3 regions of the Enterobacter oligotrophicus genome follow, and region 2 is predicted to be linked to each of the others. Evidence: riboswitches for the same ligand, from Rfam matches in the RefSeq annotation. Region 2 holds a riboswitch; each other region holds the start of a gene.
What was found. Region 2 has a riboswitch for thiamine pyrophosphate ahead of thiM (hydroxyethylthiazole kinase). Riboswitches for the same ligand answer to the same signal wherever they lie in the genome.
Positions count from the first base shown of each region.

Region 1: it holds a riboswitch for thiamine pyrophosphate, as region 2 does, so the genes downstream of both, thiB (thiamine ABC transporter substrate binding subunit) here and thiM (hydroxyethylthiazole kinase) in region 2, are expected to answer to the same signal.
Region 3: it holds a riboswitch for thiamine pyrophosphate, as region 2 does, so the genes downstream of both, thiC (phosphomethylpyrimidine synthase ThiC) here and thiM (hydroxyethylthiazole kinase) in region 2, are expected to answer to the same signal.

Region 1 is NZ_AP019007.1:3,265,818-3,273,118, reverse strand. It holds gene EoCCA6_RS15695 (sugar efflux transporter) at 1-1,061, opposite strand, end outside; gene sgrT (glucose uptake inhibitor SgrT) at 1,181-1,333, opposite strand; gene sgrR (HTH-type transcriptional regulator SgrR) at 1,422-3,077, shown strand; TPP riboswitch at 3,114-3,214, shown strand; gene thiB (thiamine ABC transporter substrate binding subunit) at 3,246-4,229, shown strand; gene thiP (thiamine/thiamine pyrophosphate ABC transporter permease ThiP) at 4,205-5,815, shown strand; gene thiQ (thiamine ABC transporter ATP-binding protein ThiQ) at 5,799-6,500, shown strand; gene EoCCA6_RS15665 (DedA family protein) at 6,543-7,301, opposite strand, start outside.
Region 2 is NZ_AP019007.1:851,960-859,260, reverse strand. It holds gene EoCCA6_RS04105 (TIGR02391 family protein) at 1-1,406, shown strand, start outside; one part of gene EoCCA6_RS04100 (IS3 family transposase) at 1,647-1,884, shown strand; one part of gene EoCCA6_RS04100 (IS3 family transposase) at 1,884-2,794, shown strand; TPP riboswitch at 3,041-3,137, shown strand; gene thiM (hydroxyethylthiazole kinase) at 3,173-3,943, shown strand; gene thiD (bifunctional hydroxymethylpyrimidine kinase/phosphomethylpyrimidine kinase) at 3,940-4,740, shown strand; gene EoCCA6_RS04085 (GntR family transcriptional regulator) at 4,783-5,529, shown strand; gene EoCCA6_RS04080 (PfkB family carbohydrate kinase) at 5,503-6,456, opposite strand; gene EoCCA6_RS04075 (ADP-ribosylglycohydrolase family protein) at 6,453-7,301, opposite strand, start outside.
Region 3 is NZ_AP019007.1:2,728,515-2,735,815, reverse strand. It holds gene nfi (deoxyribonuclease V) at 1-222, opposite strand, end outside; gene hemE (uroporphyrinogen decarboxylase) at 232-1,296, opposite strand; gene nudC (NAD(+) diphosphatase) at 1,335-2,108, opposite strand; gene rsd (sigma D regulator) at 2,204-2,701, shown strand; TPP riboswitch at 2,756-2,865, shown strand; gene thiC (phosphomethylpyrimidine synthase ThiC) at 2,943-4,838, shown strand; gene thiE (thiamine phosphate synthase) at 4,838-5,473, shown strand; gene EoCCA6_RS13070 (HesA/MoeB/ThiF family protein) at 5,466-6,221, shown strand; gene thiS (sulfur carrier protein ThiS) at 6,205-6,405, shown strand; gene thiG (thiazole synthase) at 6,407-7,177, shown strand; gene thiH (2-iminoacetate synthase ThiH) at 7,174-7,301, shown strand, end outside.

The DNA.
Region 1 (7,301 bases), 2.1 Mb from region 2:
AGAATCACTCCCGTTGAAATACTGTTGGTAAAGAGCGTGGTGGCTGAGCCTGCCCGACCCGGCATTAAATCCTGGAACCAGAGCATCCCAATCCCGGCGACAATCCCGATAAATACAGCGTTAAACAGCTGCAGCGCCAGCAGCGCCGTATGGCTGTGGAAGAAAATCAGGCCAAAATAGAACAGCACGCCCGCCGCCACGGCAGTTACCATCATCCTTCGCTTGCCGAAGCGCTTAACGTAATACCCCGCCAGTATCATCGCCGGGATTTCCAGCCCGGCAGCGGTGCCCATTAAAATCCCCGCGAGCTTATCCGGCAAACCCAGTGTGCTGCTGATCCACAGCGGCATATCGATGATGTACATGGTGTTGCAGGTCCACATCAGCGTGGAGGCGATAAACAGCATCCTGACATTCTTATCCTGCCAGCCGCTGACATGCGTAATGGGTTTATCCGTCGTCTGCTCAACCCGCGCCACCGACGGCAGCGCAAAGGCAATCAACGCGAGGCTGATGGCAAAAATCCCGGCGGCGATGGAAAACATAGCAGTAAAGCCGTAATTCAGCGCCAGCATGAACGCCAGCGGCGGGCCGATCACCCACGCCAGCGAGAGCTGCGCACGCATCACCGAGCTAAACATCACCACTTCCCGCGCTGAACTGTCGGCATATTCACGCGCCAGCGCGAACAGCTGCGGCATGGCAGTGTTCGCCAGAGACGCCAGCAGCACTCCGCAGGTGAGAAGCGTCAGGTAATGACGATTGAACGCAAACAGCAGCGCATTAGCGACAGCCATGGCACAGCAAAACAGGATCAGCTTACGACGGTCACCCTGACTGTCGGATCGTTTTGCCAGCCACAGGCTGACGAGGATACCGGCAATGGCATTGACGGTGTAGAACAGGCCAACCCAAAACGGCTGCGCTCCCACTTCACGGCTGAGGAACAGACTGAGCGTCGGTGCCTGCAGCGCCCCCGCCACGCCCATCATGAAGGCCACCAGCATAAAAGCGGCATACACGCCGTTCAGGCGTCGCCCCATCGTCATCAACCAGAGCATGCGCAAGTCCTTGTGAAAGCGAATCGAAATTGGGTGAATAGTAAACGAAAAAAGCCAGCAAAAACATTTTGCTGGCGGGTGATTAGCACCAATACTCAGTCACACATGATCGAGGCGAGTTAGCGAGAAGAGGTCGGTTTCGTAACGTCCCACTGCATCAGATCTTCCAGCATTTTCAGCCGTTGCTCTGCACACTGGCGGGCCAGCCAGGACACACCTTGTGTCGCTGAAAAATAGTGCTGATAAAACTGACGTGCGGTAGACCTCTTCATAATTTACCTCCTCGCTTCATCGGGAAGAATTATTGGCTTAATATAGGGATAAATAAATTGCTGATTTTTTGTCAGGAGTTCCTCTTTTATGCCTTCCGGTCGTCTGCAACAACAATTTATCCGCCTGTGGCAATGCTGCGAGGGGCAATCGCAGGAGACCACGCTGAACGAACTGGCTGACCTGCTCAACTGTTCGCGTCGGCATATGCGCACGCTGCTCAACACCATGCAGCAGCAGGGCTGGCTCAACTGGGAGGCCGAGGCGGGACGCGGCAAGCGTTCACGTTTGACCTTCCTGTATACCGGGCTGGCATTGCAACAACAGCGAGCGGAAGATCTGCTGGAGCAGGATCGCATCGATCAGCTGGTACAACTGGTGGGCGATAAAGCGGCAGTGCGCCAGATGCTGGTCTCTCATCTCGGGCGAAGTTTTCGCCAGGGACGCCATATCCTGCGGGTGGTCTACTACCGCCCAATGAAAAATCTGTTACCCGGCACGGCATTACGTCGTTCTGAAACACATATGGCGCGGCAAATCTTCAGCGGGCTGACGCGGATAAATGAGGAAAACGGGGAACTCGAAGCGGATATCGCGCACCACTGGCAGCAGCTGTCCCCCCTTCACTGGCGTTTCTTTTTACGTCCTGGCATTCATTTTCACCACGGCCGCGAGCTGGATATGCGCGACGTCATCGTGTCTTTAGAGCGCGCCCGCACGCTGCCGCTCTACTCGCACATCACGCATATTCATTCGCCGACGGCCTGGACGCTGGATATCGAGCTTTCGCAGCCAGACAAATGGCTTCCCTGGCTGCTGGGCTATGTACCGTCGATGATTTTGCCCGCCGAGTGGGAATCGCTGAACAATTTTGCCAGCCTGCCCATCGGCACCGGCCCCTATTCCGTTTCACGCAATAACAATAATCAGTTAAAAATCCGTGCCTTTGACGACTACTTTGGCTACCGGGCGTTGATTGATGAAGTGAACGTCTGGGTGTTACCGGATATCAATGAAGAGCTCAGCGTTGGGCTGACGCTGGAAGGCCCCACTACCGGTGAAAAAGCGGTTGAGAGCCGCCTTGAAGAGGGCTGTTATTATCTGCTTTTTGATAGCCGCACCCATCGCGGCGCAAACCACGAGGTCCGCAAATGGATCAGCCACATTCTCGCCCCCGCAAACCTGATCTACCACGCAGAAGAGCAATATCAAACCTTCTGGTTCCCGGCGTACGGTCTGCTTCCTCGCTGGCACCACGCCCGACCGGTGCAGGCTGAAAAGCCCGCGGGGCTGGAATCCATCACCCTCACGTTTTACCGGGAGCATGTCGAACACCGTTTTATTGCCAGGATCATGAGCAAACTGCTGGCGGCCGTTGGGGTGACGCTGGAAATCCAGGAAGTGGACTATGATGAATGGCATCGCGGCGATATCGTCAGCGATATCTGGTTAAACAGCGCCAACTTTACTCTGCCGCTCGATTTTTCGCTCTTTTCGCATCTGTATGAGGTGCCGCTGATCCAGCGCTGTATCAACCGTGACTGGCAACAGGACGCCACCCAGTGGCGTGCGGGTGAGATGAACCTGGCCGCGTGGTGCCAGCAGCTGTTATCCGAACAGGCCATCGTGCCGTTGATCCACCACTGGCTGATGATTCAGGGCCAGCGCAGTATGCGCGGTTTGCGGATGAATACGCTGGGCTGGTTTGATTTTAAATCCGCCTGGTTTGCGCCGCCGGAACCATAACACTTTCGTAATATTCACCAAATCATTACAATACTGCCGTTCTCAACGGGGTGCTGCATCACTGATGTGCGCTGAGATAATACCCGTCGAACCTGATCCGGATAACGCCGGCGAAGGGATTTGAGGCTGTCGCTCAAAATCCTTTGCCACTCAACTTTGAGGTGCAAAGTGTTAAAAAAATGTCTTCCCCTGCTGGCGCTGTTTGCGCTGCCTGCTTTTGCTAAGCCCGTTCTGACGGTCTACACCTACGACTCCTTCTCCGCAGACTGGGGCCCTGGCCCGGTGGTTAAAAAAGCCTTTGAAGCTGATTGCAACTGCGAGCTGAAGTTCGTGGCGCTGGAAGATGGCGTCTCGCTGCTTAACCGTCTGCGCATGGAAGGGAAAAACAGCAAAGCCGATGTGGTGCTTGGGCTGGACAACAACCTGCTGGAAGCCGCCACGCAAACCAAACTGTTCGCCAAAAGCGGCGTGGCGGCAGATGCCGTTAACGTCCCTGGTGGCTGGAAAAACGATACCTTTGTCCCGTTCGATTACGGCTACTTTGCTTTCGTCTATGACAAAAATAAGCTGAAAAACCCGCCGAAAAGCCTGAAAGAGCTGGTCGAAAGCGACCAGAAATGGCGCGTGATCTATGAAGATCCGCGTACCAGTACGCCTGGCTTAGGGCTGCTGTTATGGATGCAGAAAGTTTACGGAGATAACGCGCCGGAAGCCTGGCAGAAGCTGGCGGCCAAAACCGTGACCGTCACCAAAGGCTGGAGCGAAGCCTACGGTCTGTTTCTGAAAGGAGAAAGCGACCTGGTGCTGAGCTACACCACCTCCCCGGCCTACCACATTATCGCTGAGAAGAAAGACCACTACGCCGCCGCCAATTTTGCTGAAGGCCACTACCTTCAGGTAGAAGTGGCTGCGCGCACTGCCGCCAGTAAACAGCCGGAGCTGGCCGAGAAGTTCCTGAAATTTATGGTCTCCCCGGCGTTCCAGAATGCGATCCCGACAGGCAACTGGATGTACCCGGTGACCAACGTGACGCTGCCAGCAGGCTTCGACCAATTGACCAAACCGCAAACGTCGCTGGAATTTACGCCGCAGCAGGTCGCCACGCAGCGTGCAGCATGGGTAAGTGAATGGCAACGCGCCGTCAGCCGCTGATTCCCGGCTGGTTAATACCTGGGCTGCTCGCCGCCATCCTGATGGTGGCGGTCAGTCTGGGCGCATTTCTTGCGTTGTGGTTTAACGCGCCAGAAAGTGACGTGCCCGCACTCTGGCACGACAGTTATCTCTGGCACGTAGTTCGCTTCTCTTTCTGGCAGGCATTTCTCTCCGCGCTGCTGTCGGTGATCCCGGCCATTTTCCTCGCCAGATCGCTTTACCGCAGGCGTTTTCCCGGCAGGCAGGCGCTTCTCCGTCTGTGCGCTATGACGCTGATCCTGCCCGTTCTGGTGGCAGTGTTCGGTATTTTGAGCGTGTATGGTCGTCAGGGCTGGCTGGCCTCACTCTTTGCGTCTTTAGGTCTGGAGTGGACCTTCTCCCCCTACGGGCTGAAGGGCATTCTGCTGGCGCACATCTTTTTCAACATGCCGATGGCAACACGGCTCTTTTTGCAGGCGCTGGAGAATATCCCCGGCGAACAACGTCAGATTGCCGCCCAGCTCGGCATGCGCGGCTGGTCGTTCTTCCGTTTTGTCGAATGGCCATGGCTGCGACGTCAGATCCCGCCCGTCGCCGCGCTGATCTTCATGCTCTGCTTCGCCAGCTTTGCCACCGTGCTTTCTCTCGGCGGCGGGCCGCAGGCCACCACCATTGAGTTGGCAATTTATCAGGCGTTAAGTTACGACTATGACCCTGGCCGTGCGGCGTTGCTGGCGATGGTGCAGATGGTCTGTTGCCTTGCGCTGGTGTTGCTGAGCCAGCGATTAAGCAAAGCGATTCCACCAGGCAGCAATCAAATCGCAGGCTGGCGCGATCCGCAGGACAGCCTGCACAGCCGCATCACCGATGTTTTTCTTATCGTGCTGGCGCTGTTGCTGTTGCTCCCGCCATTGATGGCGGTCATCGTCGATGGGCTGAACCTCAATCTGGTGTCCGTGTTGCAACAGCCAGTCCTCTGGCAAGCGACCTGGACCTCGCTGCGGATTGCGCTGGCCGCCGGGTTGCTATGCGTCATACTGACCATGATGCTTTTATGGAGCAGCCGTGAACTCTACGCCCGCCACGCCCGTAAAGCCGGGCAAACGCTGGAGCTGACGGGGATGCTGATCCTGGCGATGCCGGGCATCGTCCTGGCGACGGGCTTCTTTTTACTGTTCAACAGCACCATCGGCCTGCCGGAAAACGCCGACGGCATCGTCATTTTCACCAACGCCCTGATGGCCATCCCTTACGCACTCAAAGTGCTGGAAAACCCGATGCGCGACGTGAACAACCGCTACATTTTGCTGTGTCAGTCTCTGGGAATGCAGGGCTGGCAACGGTTAAAGGTTGTGGAGCTACGCGCCCTGAAACGCCCGCTGGCACAAGCGCTGGCGTTTGCCTGCGTGCTCTCGATCGGTGATTTTGGCGTGGTGGCGCTCTTCGGCAATGAAGATTTCCGCACGCTGCCGTTCTGGCTGTATCAACAGATTGGCTCTTACCGCAGCCAGGACGGTGCCGTTACTGCGCTGTTACTGCTGCTGCTGTGCTTTGCGTTATTTACCGTTATCGAAAAACTTCCGGGGCGTGATGTTAAAACTGATTGATGTGACCTGGCTTTACCGGCATCTGCCGATGCGTTTTACCCTCTCCGTCCGCCAGGGTGAGATGATTGCGGTGCTTGGCCCAAGCGGCGCAGGAAAAAGCACGCTGCTCAATCTAATTGCCGGTTTTCTGCAACCGGCAAGCGGGGCGATCGTGATTGAAAACCACGACCATACCCGCACGCCGCCCGCGAAACGTCCGGTGTCGATGCTGTTTCAGGAAAACAACCTGTTTAATCATCTTACGGTTAGACAAAACATCGCCCTGGGGATGCATCCGGGACTCAAGCTGAACAATGCCCAGCGCGAAAAGCTGGAGCTCATTGCCGCGCAAATGGGGATAACCGACTTTCTCGACAGGCTGCCGGGCGAGCTTTCCGGCGGGCAACGTCAGCGTGTGGCGCTGGCGCGCTGCCTGGTGCGCGAACAACCGGTTCTGCTGCTGGATGAACCCTTCTCTGCGCTCGATCCCGCGTTACGTCAGGAAATGCTGGCATTGGTGCAGGATATCTGCCGCCGCCAGCAGCTTACGATGCTGATGGTGTCGCACAGTATCGAAGATGCCGCACGCATCGCGCCACGTTCGGTGGTGATCGCGGAGGGGCGCATTTTGTGGGATGGCGAAACAGAAGAACTGCTTAGTGGTAAAGCGGGGGCATCTTCACTGTTAGGCATTCGTGCGGTCTGATGCCCTCACCCTGGCCCTCTCCCGGTGGGAGAGGGAAATACCTTAACGGCTCACCACCTTCAACAGGATCTCACCGTACACCGGCATTAGCGGATGGCGAATCAGTGCGACCAGCGCCACTATTGCCACGCCCAGCGTCAACGGCGCGAGCCACAGCAAGCGCGAGCGCGGAAGGTAGCGCGTCAGGCGATCGACATTCGCTTTGGCGCTGCGCCATAACCGCCAGCAGAGCCATACCGCCAGCCACAGCAGCAGTGCCGTTGCCAGCAATAACCACTTAAACTGGCCGCTTTGCGCATCGGCCGGGATATCAATAGCGGCACCGGCCAGAATCCCCGGCAGGAAATAGAACGGCGGCCAGAAGACACAGCCGATAATGTTCGGCACCACAAATTTCGCGACGGGCAGATCCAGCATCCCGGCCACCATCGGCACGATCGGACGCGTTGGCCCGACAAAGCGGCCCACGAGGATCGTGAACATGCTGTGCTGATGCAGCGCATGTTCGGTTTTATCCAGCAGCGCTTTGTTCTTTTTCATGAACGACCAGCGGTGCAACGGTTTCTTAAAGCGCCAGCCCAGCCAGAAAGAGATCCAGTCGCCCAGTAAACAGCCGATAATCCCGGCCATCCACGCCTGCCAGAAATTAACTTCACCGCTGCCAATCAGCGCGCCCAGTCCCGCCATCATCACCGTACCGGGCAAAATCAGCCCGACCAGCGCCAGCGATTCCAGAAACGCCACCAGCGCCACGGCGATGAGCGAGTACATAACGGACTGGGTGATAAAATGTTCCAGCAA
Region 2 (7,301 bases):
AACAACGATTTTTAGTCATAGGCAGAAATAGACGCCGACATGATGGTGATAAGCCAACACCACGGTTTGGACGTTATGCTACAGGTAAAAAAGGTTTAGGGAAATTAGCTCTTTTTGGTCTTGCCAAAGAAATAACTATTGATACTGTTAAGGATGGAAAAAGAAATAGATTTATACTTGATTGGAATGCACTGCTCAATGCTGATGGTGTTTATAATCCAACGGTTGAATTATCTGATGGGCCTACAGATGCTCCAAATGGGACGACGATAAAATTATCCAAACTCAAACGACAATCGCCATTTGATCTTGAAGCGATTGCTAACAGCCTGTCAAAAATATTTATCGTTGATGATAATTTTAATATAAATCTTAAAGACCAACATGGTCATGTTGCAACTGTAAATAATGCTCGTCGTTATAGTGGTTTTGAGCAGCAGTTCGAATGGGATGTTGAGTCTTTGGTTAAAGATGACAGCCCTTATAAAGATAAATTGAAAGGAAAATTGTATACTTCACGAACTCCTATAAGACCAAATTCGGGATTAAGAGGTATTTCGCTATTTTCAAGAGGGAAGCTCGTTAATAACCCCGAGTTTTTTTCAAACAGCACGTCAAGCCATTTCTTTCAATATTTGACCGGATGGATATCTGTTGATTTCATTGATGATCTTGATGATGATGTCATCTCAACCAACCGGCAGTCTATTGATTGGGATAATGAAGAAATGGCTCTTCTTCGAGAATATTTATCAACAATCATTAACCAAGTTAATAATGATTGGAGAAATAAAAGGAAAGAGAAGAAGGAAAAAGAACTTGAGGTGACAACTGGCATAGATACCAATCAATGGATGAGTACTATGCCTGAGGATATAAGGCAACAAACATCAAAAATTATTGACTTTCTTGGTGAAGAGGACGCACTGGAGAAGTATACTCCTGTAATTGAAGCTCTGCATACAATAGTTCCAGAATATCCTTTGCTACACTGGCGGTATCTGAATGAGAAAATTAAAGATAGAATAAAAGCATTCTATACAAATAAACAATATGGAATGGCAGCTGATCAAGGAACGAAAATATACTGTGAGGTGATTCGTGAACTTACTGGTTCAACACTTGATGGTACAGAACTTGTTAATTTAGTATTCTCTCCTAATAAACCTGTCATTAAATTATGTGATACTTCAACTAAAACAGGTATGAGTATTCAAAGTGGACAGCGCTCATTATCTCAAGGAGTTATTGAGTCCTTTAGAAACCCGGCTGCTCATATGCCATTGGATAAATTAGTTCCTGAGCAATATTCAGAGTTGGATTGTTTAAACGTTTTAAGTTTGATTTCTTATCTTTTTGAAAGGATGGAAGGTGCGGAGGTTATAACGGATAAAGGAGCAATATAGTAATTAATTTTAATTCTGAAGATATGAAGGCATACACAGGGTTTAGTGTATGCTTCATTCAGAAAGGCCTACTTTCCGTGGATTATTAGCGTGGTTATTTAAGCTGTTAAACGTTAACTTTGGGGACCTCCCCAATATGACATTAGGAATTCTCAAATATCAGAGAGTTGTTCAAATTGAATCGCCACGGGTTTAACAGACGCCTCAGAGTCATTTAAAATGGCTTTAAGAGAGGTGCACATGAGCAGTAAGCGTTATCCTGAAGAGTTTAAAATTGAAGCTGTCAAACAGGTTGTTGATCGTGACCATTCTGTTTCCAGTGTTGCAACACGTCTCGATATCACTACCCACAGTCTTTATGCCTGGATAAAGAAGTACGGGCCGGACTCTTCCACCAACAAAGAGCAGTCAGATGCTCAGGCCGAGATCCGCCGACTCCAGAAGGAGCTGAAGCGGGTTACTGACGAACGGGATATATTAAAAAAAGCCGCGGCGTACTTCGCAAAGCTGTCCGACTGAGGTACGTCTTTATCCGTGACAACTCCTGTTATTGGCCTGTTCGTCTACTCTGTCGGGTGCTGAATGTTCATCCGAGTGGGTTTTACACCTGGCTTCAACAGCCGCATTCACCACGGCATCAGGCGGATCTCAGGCTGACAGGACAAATCAAACAGTTCTGGCTGGAGTCCGGTTGCGTTTATGGCTATCGCAAGATCCATCTCGACCTGCGAGATAGCGGGCAACAATGCGGAATTAACCGTGTCTGGCGGCTAATGAAGCGTGCCGGGATAAAGGCTCAGGTCGGGTATCGAAGCCCACGAGCGCGTAAAGATGAAGCCAGTATCGTGACACCCAACAGACTCCAGCGGCAGTTCAACCCGGAAGCACCGGATGAACGTTGGGTAACGGACATAACTTACATCCGAACCCACGAAGGCTGGCTGTATCTGGCCGTAGTTGTTGACCTGTTCTCGCGCAAAGTTATCGGCTGGTCAATGCAACCCCGGATGACCAAAGATATTGTCCTGAATGCGCTTCTGATGGCCGTGTGGCGACGTAACCCCCAAAAACAGGTGCTGGTTCATTCTGATCAGGGTAGTCAGTACACAAGCCATGCGTGGCAGTCGTTCCTGAAATCACACGGACTGGAGGGCAGTATGAGCCGTCGTGGTAACTGTCACGACAACGCAGTTGCAGAAAGTTTTTTCCAGCTACTGAAGCGTGAACGGATAAAGAAAAAGACCTACGGGACGCGGGGAGAAGCCCGCAGCGATATTTTTGATTACATCGAAATGTTTTATAACAGTAAGCGTCGGCATGGTTCGAGTGATCAGATGCCACCGACGGAATATGAAAATCAATATTTTCAACGGCTCAGAAGTGTCTAGATTATCCGTGGCGATTCACCAGCCGCATCCAGAAAAAAAGAACACTTAGGAACTACACTGACGAAACTCTTCAGTGACGTTTTCTACGCGAGGCGTTTTTAGAAGCACGTTTAGATAATCAATAAATTTTGTCATACAGATATGGGGTACAAACTGAGGTACAGCGTGAAGAAGCGATAACCGGAAGGGCGGGCTTGCGTTAGCAACCCACTTCCCCTAAGCTGGCAAAAAGTATAGAGATTCAATCTTCATGACTCGGGGTGCCCCATCGCTGATGGGCTGAGAAATACCCGTATTACCTGATCTGGATAATGCCAGCGTAGGGAAGTCAGATGCCTTCCCGGTCATCGCTTCTTCACGCAAGGCAGGAGCGATACCATGCAGCCTGACCTGCTCGATTTACACGTTTTACATCAGTTCCGAACCCATTCCCCGCTCACGCACTGTATGACCAACGATGTCGTGCAAACCTTTACGGCCAACGTTCTGCTGGCGCTTGGCGCATCCCCGGCGATGGTGATTGAAGCCGAAGAAGCCGAGCAGTTTGCCGCGCTTGCCGATGCGGTGCTTATCAACGTCGGCACACTCACCGCGCCGCGCGCCCAGTCGATGCGCCGGGCGATTGAAAGCGCTGTGGCGGCAGGCAAACCCTGGACGCTCGATCCGGTTGCAGTCGGCGCGCTGACGTTTCGCACCCGTTTTTGCCATCACATTCTTTCCCTTAAACCTGCAGCCATTCGCGGCAATGCGTCTGAAATTCTCGCGCTGGCGGGGATGAGCGCGGGCGGGCGTGGCGTCGACACCGCCGACACCGCCGCCACGGCGCTGCCTGCTGCCCAGGCGCTGGCACGTCAGACGAATGCGATTGTGGTGGTCACTGGCGAGGTGGATTACATCACCGACGGGCAGCGAACCCGCACGGTAACGGGTGGCGATCCGCTGATGACCCGCGTGGTGGGCACTGGTTGTGCGCTTTCGGCGGTTGTGGCAGCCAGCTGTTCACTGCCTGGCGACAGGCTGGATAACGTGGTTGCTGCCTGTGGATTTATGAAGCGCGCCGGAAGCGTTGCTACAGCGCACTCCCGTGGCCCCGGCAGTTTTGCCAGCGCTTTTTTGGACGCGCTTTATAACCTGGAGGAACAGGCATGAAACGGATTAACGCACTCACTATTGCCGGCACCGATCCAAGTGGCGGGGCAGGCATTCAGGCCGATCTGAAAACCTTCTCCGCGCTGGGCGCATACGGTTGTTCTGTGATTACGGCACTGGTGGCGCAAAATACGCGTGGTGTGCAGTCGGTTTACCGCATTGAGCCGGACTTTGTCGCCGCGCAGCTTGACTCAGTATTCAGCGATGTGCGCATCGATACCACTAAAATCGGCATGCTGGCGGAGACCGATATTGTGGAAGCCGTGGCAGAACGGCTAACGCGTTACCAGGTGCAAAATGTGGTGCTTGATACCGTGATGCTGGCAAAAAGTGGTGATCCGCTGTTATCCGCGTCCGCCGTTGAAACGCTGCGTAAAAAACTGCTGCCGCAGGTCGCGCTCATTACGCCAAATCTTCCTGAAGCTGCAGCGCTGCTGGATGCGCCGCACGCGCAAAACGAACGCGAAATGAAAGAGCAGGGAAACGCGCTGCTGGTGATGGGCTGTGGCGCGGTGCTGATGAAAGGCGGTCATCTGGATGATGCGGAAAGCCCGGACTGGCTCTTCACCCGTGACGGCGAGCTGCGTTTCACTGCCCCGCGCGTGCAGACCAAAAACACCCACGGCACGGGCTGTACGCTCTCTGCCGCACTGGCGGCGCTGCGTCCACGGCATGATAACTGGGCCGATACCGTGCGCGAGGCCAAAGACTGGCTCTCAGCCGCGCTGGCAAAAGCCGATACTCTGGAGGTTGGTCACGGTATTGGACCGGTACACCATTTTCATGCCTGGTGGTAAGCCGTATACTGGCTGGAAACATCAGGCCTGAGAAAAACAGAGATGGAACAAGCGCATACCCGGTTAATCGCTCTACTGAATGAACGGATTGCCGCGCCGGACAACACGCCGCTGTACCTGAAATTTGCTGAAACGGTAAAAAACGCGGTGCGCAGCGGTGTGCTGGAACACGGGAATATTCTGCCCGGCGAGCGGGACCTGAGTCAGTTAACTGGCGTGTCGCGCATTACCGTGCGCAAAGCAATGCAGGCGCTGGAAAAAGAGGGCGTGGTGACGCGCGCGCGCGGCTACGGAACGCAAATCAATAATATCTTTGAGTATTCGCTGAAAGAGGCGCGCGGATTTTCTCAACAGGTGGTGCTGCGCGGACAAAAGCCTAACACGCTGTGGGTCAACAAACGGGTAGTGAAATGCCCGGAAGAGGTCGCCAGCCATTTGTCGATAGAGGCGGAAAGCGACGTCTTTTTGCTTAAACGCATCCGCTACGTTGATGATGATGCCGTATCGATTGAAGAGTCCTGGGTTCCGGTAGGCTTAATCCCCGACCCGGACGCGATTGGCATCTCGCTGTACGATTACTTCCGCAGCCAGAATATCTTCCCACAGCGCACCCGTTCGCGCGTCAGCGCCCGTATGCCGGACAGCGAGTTCCAGGCGCACATAAAGATGGATGACAAAATACCGGTGCTGGTGATCAAGCAGGTTGCGCTTGACCAACAGCACCGGCCGATTGAGTACAGCATCAGCTACTGTCGCAGCGATCTATACGTCTTTGTGTGCGAGGAGTAGTTCCTCGCGCCCAGGCGCACAGTCCCCGCCGCGGTGGCTGACCACCCATGCAGCAACCGCATTGCCCAGCAGTACCGCATCCGCCAGTGACCAGCCTGCCGCCAGCCCGGCCAGCGTACCGCCCGCATGGCTGTCGCCAGCGCCGATAGTGTCGACGACGGTTGCCGGAAACGCCGGAACGTAACCCGAAGCGTCACCGTCATACCAGGCGGCACCGTCTTTGTCGTGACGCACAATCAGGGCTGAGCCGAATCGTTGCTGCCACTCTGCACCCAGGTTTTCAACATTCACAGCCAGTCTTTCCGCGGCAATCTCCGCCTCCTGGCGGTTGAGCGACACAATCGGTTTGCAGGCCATGATCCGCGCCATCAGCGCGTCGGGAATATCTGCGATGCGCGGGCCGAAATCGATAAACGCAGTGACGCCCAGCAACCCTTCCAGCCAGGCCGTCAGCAGCTCGCCGCAAGGGGATGCCAGCTGATAGCCGGACAGATAGACCAGGCTCTCCGCCGGGACGTTCAGCGCATCCAGCCAGCCCTGCTGCCACTGATTTTCCACACCGCTGAACGACATAAAGGTGCGCTCACCGTCAGGCTCTACCAGCGCCAGACACCAGCCGTTATCGCCCGTTTCGGCTTCCACGGCGCTGTGCAGATCCTGCTTCGCCATTGCGTTACGGATAATATCCGCCCACACGCCGTGGCCGACGGGCAGGGCGTTTTGTGCCGCAATCCCGAGCCGTTTCAGGGCGATGGCGATATTGAGCGCGCAGCCGCCGATATTCACACCCTGCTGTTTTAGCTCGATATCACAGCCGCGCCACGGCAGGGCATAAGCGTCGGCGATGACGTCAATCACCGCCGCGCCCAGCACCGTCACCGGGCGTGTGGCGTGTAATGTTGCAAGGCGTTCGGCAAAATAACTCATACGCCCTCCCGTTGCTCCCGATAGTGCAGCAGTTTCTCGCAATAATGACCAAAATCGAGCGAGTTAACGGCGTCAAGTTCCGCCTTAAGCGCCGGGTCAACGGCCTGCACACCGTGCAGCGCGCCGCAGATCGCCGTCGCCATCGTGCCGATGGTGTCCGTATCACCGCCGAGGTTAGCGCACAATATTGCGCAGCGGTTCGGGTTGGTGCCTGCCAGTTCAACCATCGCAATGGCCGCCGGAACGGATTCGATGGTGCTGGTTCCCGCCCCAACAAGCTGGTACACCTGCTCGCTGGCCGATTCAATGCCGTTGGCTTCCCGCACGGTTTTGAGCGCCAGTTCAATGCGTGCCGCCAGCGATGCGCTGAAGGTGGTGGTTTTCGCCTCCTGCGCATAGCGGGCGATACCCGGCAGGGCATCCACGATGTTCTGCCAGCTTTCTCCGTCGATGGCGCGCGATATCGCCCAGGCAATCACGACCGCACCGGCAATCGCAAGGTCAGATTTATGCGTCGGGCTGGAGGCCAGCGCCACCTGCTCAACAAAGTGCTCCAGACGAGTGGCGGGCAGCAGACAGCCTAACGGGGAGGCACGCATCGCCGCACCGTTGGTCACGCCGTTGTTCTCCAGCTCGCTCACCGGCTTGCCGTCACGAATAGCGTTGAGGGCAATTTTCGACGTCGGACCGAGCACGTTCTTATTAAACGCATCGAAATCGAGCGCCCAGCGCAGAATATGTTTGCCGATAACATCCGCGTTAATTTGTCCGTCGCACTCGATAATCGCATCGGCCAGGCACAGCGCCATTGAAGTATCGTCGGTGAACTCTGCCTGATTGAAATA
Region 3 (7,301 bases), 1.9 Mb from region 2:
AATGTAGGGCATGGTGGTAGCGATGCGCGCCACCTTGTACTCCACCAGCTCAAGCGAGGGATACTTCAGCAGCACCATCGCCGCGCGCGTCACTTCGCCGCCCTGCTCAAAACCGACGTCCGCTCCGCCAATGTACTGCGGGGGATCTCTGTCCGGGCGATCCTCGCGGATCACCGATGAGGCCAGTTCGATTTGTTGAGCGCGTAGCGACGCGAGATCCATAACCACTCCTTACTTGTGATACTGCGCAGAAAGCCGATGCACCGCCTCCACAAATACGCCAGCGTGTTCTGGCGGCACATCCTGATGAATACCGTGGCCGAGGTTAAAGACGTGGCCTTCACCCTGGCCGAAACCAGACAGTATAGTCGACACTTCTTCTTCAATGCGGGCTGGCTGTGCGTAGAGCATGGACGGGTCCATATTGCCCTGCAGCGCCACTTTATCGCCCACGCGACGGCGCGCATCGGCAATATCGGTCGTCCAGTCGAGACCCAGCGCGTCGCAGCCGGTCGCCGCCATCGCTTCCAGCCACTGACCGCCGCCTTTGGTAAACAGCGTCACCGGCACGCGACGACCTTCGTTTTCACGCAGCAGGCCATCGACGATTTTGTGCATGTAGTACAGGGAGAACTGCTGATAATCGCGCCCGGTCAGCACGCCGCCCCAGGTATCGAAAATCATCACCGACTGCGCGCCCGCTTTGATCTGCGCGTTGAGATAGAGCGTGACGCTCTTCGCCAGCTTGTCGAGTAGCGCATGCAGCGCCAGCGGCTCGGCGTACATCATCTTTTTGATCACGGTAAAGGCTTTGCTGCTGCCACCTTCCACCATATAGGTCGCCAGCGTCCACGGGCTACCGGAGAAGCCAATCAATGGCACTTCACCTTTCAATTCACGGCGAATGGTGCGCACGGCGTTCATCACATAGCCCAGTTCGCCTTCCGGATCGGGGATCGGCAGCTTATCAACGTCGGCTTTGCTTTTGACTGGGGAGGTGAAACGCGGGCCTTCGCCGGTTTCGAAGTACAGGCCAAGGCCCATCGCATCCGGAATAGTCAGAATGTCCGAAAAGAGAATGGCAGCATCCAGCGGGAAGCGACGCAGCGGCTGGAGCGTCACTTCACAGGCCAGCTCGGCGTTTTTGCACAGCGACATAAAATCGCCGGCCTGCGCGCGCGTGGCTTTGTACTCCGGGAGATAGCGTCCCGCCTGGCGCATCATCCACACCGGGGTGACATCAACGGGCTGGCGCAGCAGCGCACGCAGATAACGATCGTTCTTCAGTTCGGTCATTTTTGCATTTCCTTAAGCGTCATGGCCTCAGTGTAACACTACTCATACTCGGCCCGACACATCGCCACGGTATCTTCTATCAACCGACGCGCCACGGTGCCTGGCGGCGGTAGCAGCGGTAAATCGTCATAGCGATACCAGTTCGCTTCCAGCAGCTCTTTCTGATCGATAACAATCTCACCGCTGTCGTATTCGGCCATAAACGCGGTCATCAACGACATCGGGAATGGCCACGGCTGTGAAGTGACATAGCGCAGGTTCTTCACCTTAATACTGCTCTCTTCCATCACCTCGCGCGCCACCGCCTGCTCCAGCGTTTCGCCCACTTCAACGAACCCGGCCAGCACGGTATGAATGCCGTTGCGATGACGGGTATGTTGCGCCAGCAGGATGGAATCCTCGCGGCGGATAGCGACGATGATGCACGGCGCAATCTGAGGGTAATAGCGTTCGCGGCAGTGGCTGCAGAGCATCGCCCACTCGGTTTTGCTCGGATGCATGGTATGCCCACAGTAACCACAGAATTTATGCGAGCGATAAAACTCCGCCAGTTGCACACCACGGCCCGCCAGCTGGAACAACCCCACGTCCAGATCCAGCACCTGACGAACAGATCCCATATCCTGGCGACGAGCTTGTTGGATCAACCACACAGGCTCACCCTGCCACTCACCGATCCTCAGTGCGGACTGGCCTGCAAGATCAAATTTTTCCGCTGTGCCGTAGGGTATTTCCCCGGCGGGCAGCCATAATTTTTGTTCGTGACTGACGATCCACCAACCAAGATCTGATTTTTCAATAATACGATCCATATCTATTGCACTACCTTCGCTTCACTGACATGTTGTTAGCATTGTGGTTACATTTTGGTTAAGCCGATTCAATTCTAAACCTTGCGGAGTCGAACATGTTAAACCAGCTAGAAAGCCTGACTGAGCGCGTTAGAGGAAGTAATACACTGGTGGATCGCTGGCTACATGTGCGCAAGCATCTACTCGTGGCGTATTACAATCTGGTCGGTATTAAGCCTGGCAAAGAATCGTTTATGCGGCTGAATGAAAAAGCGCTGGATGACTTTTGTCAGAGCCTGGTCGACTACCTGTCCGACGGCCATTTCAATATTTATGAACGTATTATCCGCGAAATGGAAGGCAGTAACCCGTATTTAAGTGCATCAAGGCTCTGTCCACTGCTGGAAGCCAATACCCAGCAGATCATGGATTACTACGATTCCACGCTTGAGAATGCGATCGATCACGATAACTATCTTGAGTTTCAGCAGGCGCTGTCCGATCTCGGTGAAGCGCTGGAAGAGCGATTCACCCTGGAAGACAAGCTGATTGCCCTCGCGTTGGATAACGACCTGAACGCAAGCAATGAAGATAACATCGCGCGGCCTGCTTGAGTTCTTAGTCGTTAACGAGTAATTTACAAATAGTCGCCCCTCTCACGAGGGGGATTTTTCTTGTCGGAGTGCCCAGTGTGAAAGCACGGGCTGAGACCGTTAATTCGGGATCCGCGGAACCTGATCAGGCTAATACCTGCGAAGGGAACAAGAGTAAAACTGCTTTGTATCGCCCCAGGGCGATCTCCTCTTGCTTCATCCGTCGTCTGACAAGCCATGTCCTTCACTTTTGGAATGAGCTATGTCTGCAACAAAACTGACCCGCCGCGAACAGCGCGCACAAGCACAACACTTCATCAATACGCTGGAAGGCACTGCTTTCCCGAACTCAAAACGTATTTACATCACCGGCCCGAAGAACAATATCCGCGTCCCGATGCGCGAAATCCAGCTCAGCCCGACGCTTATCGGCGGCAGCAAAGAACAGCCGCAATATGAAGTTAACGAAGCGGTGCCGGTGTACGACACCTCCGGCCCGTACGGCGATCCGGATGTTGCCATTAACGTCCAGCAGGGGCTGGCAAAGCTGCGCCAGCCGTGGATTGACGCACGTAACGACAGCGAAGAACTAAACGAGCAAAGCTCTGCGTACACCAAAGAACGTCTGGCTGACGATGGTCTGGACGAACTGCGTTTCACCGGTCTGCTGACGCCAAAACGTGCGAAAGCGGGTAAATGCGTCACGCAGTTGCACTACGCGCGCCAGGGTATCGTCACGCCGGAGATGGAATTTATTGCCATCCGTGAAAACATGGGCCGCGAGCGCATCCGCAGCGAAGTGCTGCGCCACCAGCATCCGGGCGAAGGTTTTGGTGCTCGCCTGCCGGAGAACATCACGCCAGAATTTGTGCGTGACGAAGTGGCCGCCGGTCGCGCCATTATTCCTGCCAACATCAACCACCCGGAATCCGAGCCGATGATCATTGGCCGCAACTTCCTGGTGAAGGTCAATGCCAACATTGGTAACTCAGCGGTCACTTCGTCCATTGAAGAGGAGGTGGAAAAGCTGGTCTGGTCTACGCGCTGGGGCGCAGACACGGTAATGGATCTCTCTACCGGGCGTTATATCCACGAAACCCGCGAATGGGTGCTGCGTAACAGCCCGGTGCCGATTGGCACGGTGCCAATCTATCAGGCACTTGAGAAAGTGAATGGCATTGCGGAAAACCTCACCTGGGAAGCCTTCCGCGATACGTTGCTTGAGCAGGCTGAACAGGGCGTGGACTATTTCACCATTCACGCTGGTGTGCTGCTGCGCTACGTGCCAATGACGGCGAAGCGCCTGACCGGAATTGTCTCGCGTGGCGGTTCGATCATGGCGAAGTGGTGCCTGTCTCATCACCAGGAAAACTTCCTCTACGAACACTTCCGCGAGATCTGCGAAATCTGCGCCGCCTATGACGTATCCCTGTCGCTGGGCGACGGCCTGCGTCCGGGCTCCATCCGCGACGCCAACGACGAAGCACAGTTTGCCGAACTGCACACGCTGGGCGAGCTGACCAAAATCGCCTGGGAGTATGATGTGCAGGTGATGATTGAAGGTCCGGGACATGTGCCGATGCAGATGATCCGCCGCAACATGACCGAAGAGCTGGAGCACTGCCACGAAGCACCGTTCTACACGCTGGGCCCCTTGACGACCGACATCGCACCGGGTTACGACCACTTCACGTCGGGAATTGGTGCGGCGATGATCGGCTGGTTCGGCTGCGCAATGCTCTGCTACGTGACGCCAAAAGAGCACCTTGGGCTGCCTAACAAAGAGGACGTGAAGCAGGGTCTGATCACCTACAAGATTGCCGCCCACGCGGCGGATCTCGCCAAAGGTCATCCGGGCGCGCAAATCCGTGATAACGCCATGTCGAAAGCACGCTTTGAATTCCGTTGGGAAGATCAGTTCAACCTGGCGCTCGACCCGTTCACCGCCCGCGCCTATCACGACGAAACCCTGCCTCAGGAATCCGGCAAAGTGGCACACTTCTGCTCTATGTGTGGGCCAAAATTCTGCTCGATGAAAATCAGCCAGGAGGTGCGTGACTACGCCGCCGCGCAGACTATCGAGGTGGGTATGGCGGACATGTCAGAAACCTTCCGCGCCAAAGGCGGCGAAATCTACCTCAAAAAAGAGGAGGCATAATGTACCAGCCTGATTTCCCCCCTGTCCCCTTCCGCTTAGGGCTTTACCCGGTGGTGGATAGTGTAGCGTGGATCGCTCGCCTGCTGGAGGCAGGCGTTCGCACGATCCAGCTGCGCATCAAAGATAAACGCGATGACGAGGTAGAGGCCGATGTGGTCGCCGCCATTGAACTGGGGCGGCGCTATGATGCCCGCCTGTTTATCAACGACTATTGGCGGCTGGCGATCAAACACCAGGCCTACGGCGTGCATCTCGGTCAGGAAGATCTGGAGACAACCGACCTCAACGCCATCCGCAAAGCAGGCCTGCGCCTGGGCGTGTCGACGCACGATGATATGGAGATTGATATTGCGCTGGCAGCCCGCCCGTCCTATATCGCGCTCGGCCACGTTTTCCCGACACAAACTAAGCAGATGCCGTCTGCCCCGCAGGGTTTGACGCAACTGGCGAGTCACGTCGAACGCCTGGCGGATTATCCAACGGTCGCCATCGGTGGGATCAGCCTTGAGCGCGCCCCCGCCGTTCTGAAGACCGGCGTCGGCAGTATTGCTGTCGTCAGCGCCATCACCCAGGCGGCAGACTGGCAGGCCGCTACCGCACAGCTCTTACAGCTGGCAGGAGCTGGCGATGAATGACCAGGATTTTATGCGCTACAGCCGCCAGATCCTGCTTGAGGATATCGCCATTGACGGGCAGCAAAAGCTGCTCGCCAGCCGGGTTCTGATTGTCGGCCTGGGAGGATTAGGCGCACCCGCGGCGCTCTATCTGGCAGGCGCTGGCGTCGGCACGCTGGTGCTGGCCGACGACGACGAGGTGCACCTCAGCAATCTGCAGCGGCAAATTCTCTTTACCACCGGGGATATCAACCAGCCTAAAGCACAGATCACACAGCAGCGGTTGAACCTGCTAAACCCGGATATCGAACTGATTGCACTCCAGGAGCGGCTCAGCGGCGAAAGCCTGTTGCGTGAAGTCGCCCTGGCCGATGTGGTGCTGGACTGTACCGACAATATGGCCACGCGTCAGGCGATCAATACCGCCTGCGTGGCGCAGAACGTACCGCTCATTACCGCCAGTGCAGTCGGCTTCGGTGGGCAGATGATGGTCCTGACACCGCCGTGGGCGCGGGGATGCTATCGCTGCCTGTGGCCGGATGATGCGGAGCCAGAACGCAACTGCCGCACGGCGGGCATTCTCGGCCCCGTGGTGGGCGTGATGGGCACTCTGCAGGCGCTGGAGGCTATTAAGCTCCTCAGCGGTATGGAGACGGAACGTAATACGCTGCGCCTGTTTGATGCCCGCTCCGGTAGCTGGCGGCATCTGGCGCTTCACCGCGCCAGCCACTGCCCGGTATGCGGAGGGCACGATGCGCATTCTGTTTAACGATGAGCCAATGCAGTGCGACGAAAATCTCACCATCGCCGCGCTACTTGAGACGCTACGCCAGCTTAAACCGGGGACGGCACTGGCGCTCAATCAACAGATCCTGCCGCGCGAGCAGTGGGAGCACCAGCAGGTGAGCGAAGGCGATCAGATCCTGCTGTTTCAGGTTATTGCAGGGGGCTGAAATGTTACGTATTGCCGATAAAGTCTTTGATTCGCATTTGTTTACCGGAACCGGGAAATTCGCCTCGCCGCAGCTGATGGTGGATGCCATCCGTGAAAGCGGCAGCCAACTGGTAACGCTGGCACTGAAGCGCGTGGATCTGCGTCATCACAGCGATGCTATTCTGGCACCGCTGCTGGAAGCGGGCGTCATGCTGCTGCCAAACACCTCCGGTGCCAAAACCGCTGAAGAGGCAATTTTCGCCGCCCGACTGGCACGTGAAGCCCTCGGTACGCACTGGCTGAAGCTGGAAATTCACCCGGATGCTCGCTGGCTGCTGCCTGACCCAATCGAAACCCTGAAAGCCGCGGAAAAGCTGGTGCAACAAGGGTTTACCGTGCTGCCCTACTGCGGTGCCGACCCCGTCCTGTGTAAACGTCTGGAGGAAGTTGGCTGCGCGGCTGTCATGCCGCTGGGCGCACCTATTGGCTCTAATCAGGGGCTGGGGACCCGCGCGATGCTGGAAATTATCATCGAACAGGCCACCGTGCCGGTGGTGGTTGACGCTGGCATCGGCGTACCAAGCCATGCCGCCCAGGCACTGGAAATGGGTGCTGACGCGGTGCTGGTGAACACGGCGATTGCCGTCGCTGACGATCCGGTGATGATGGCGCGCGCCTTCCGCCTGGCGGTGGACGCAGGTTTACTGGCGCGGCAGTCTGGCCCCGGCTCGCGCAGTTTTCAGGCGCAGGCCACCAGCCCGCTGACCGGTTTTCTGGAGACACTCTCATGACCACATTTACCGATCGCTGGCGGCAGCTTAACTGGGACGATATTCGCCTGCGCATCAACGGCAAAACGCATGCTGACGTGGAACGGGCGTTAAATGCCCGTCATCCGTCCCGCGAAGACATGAT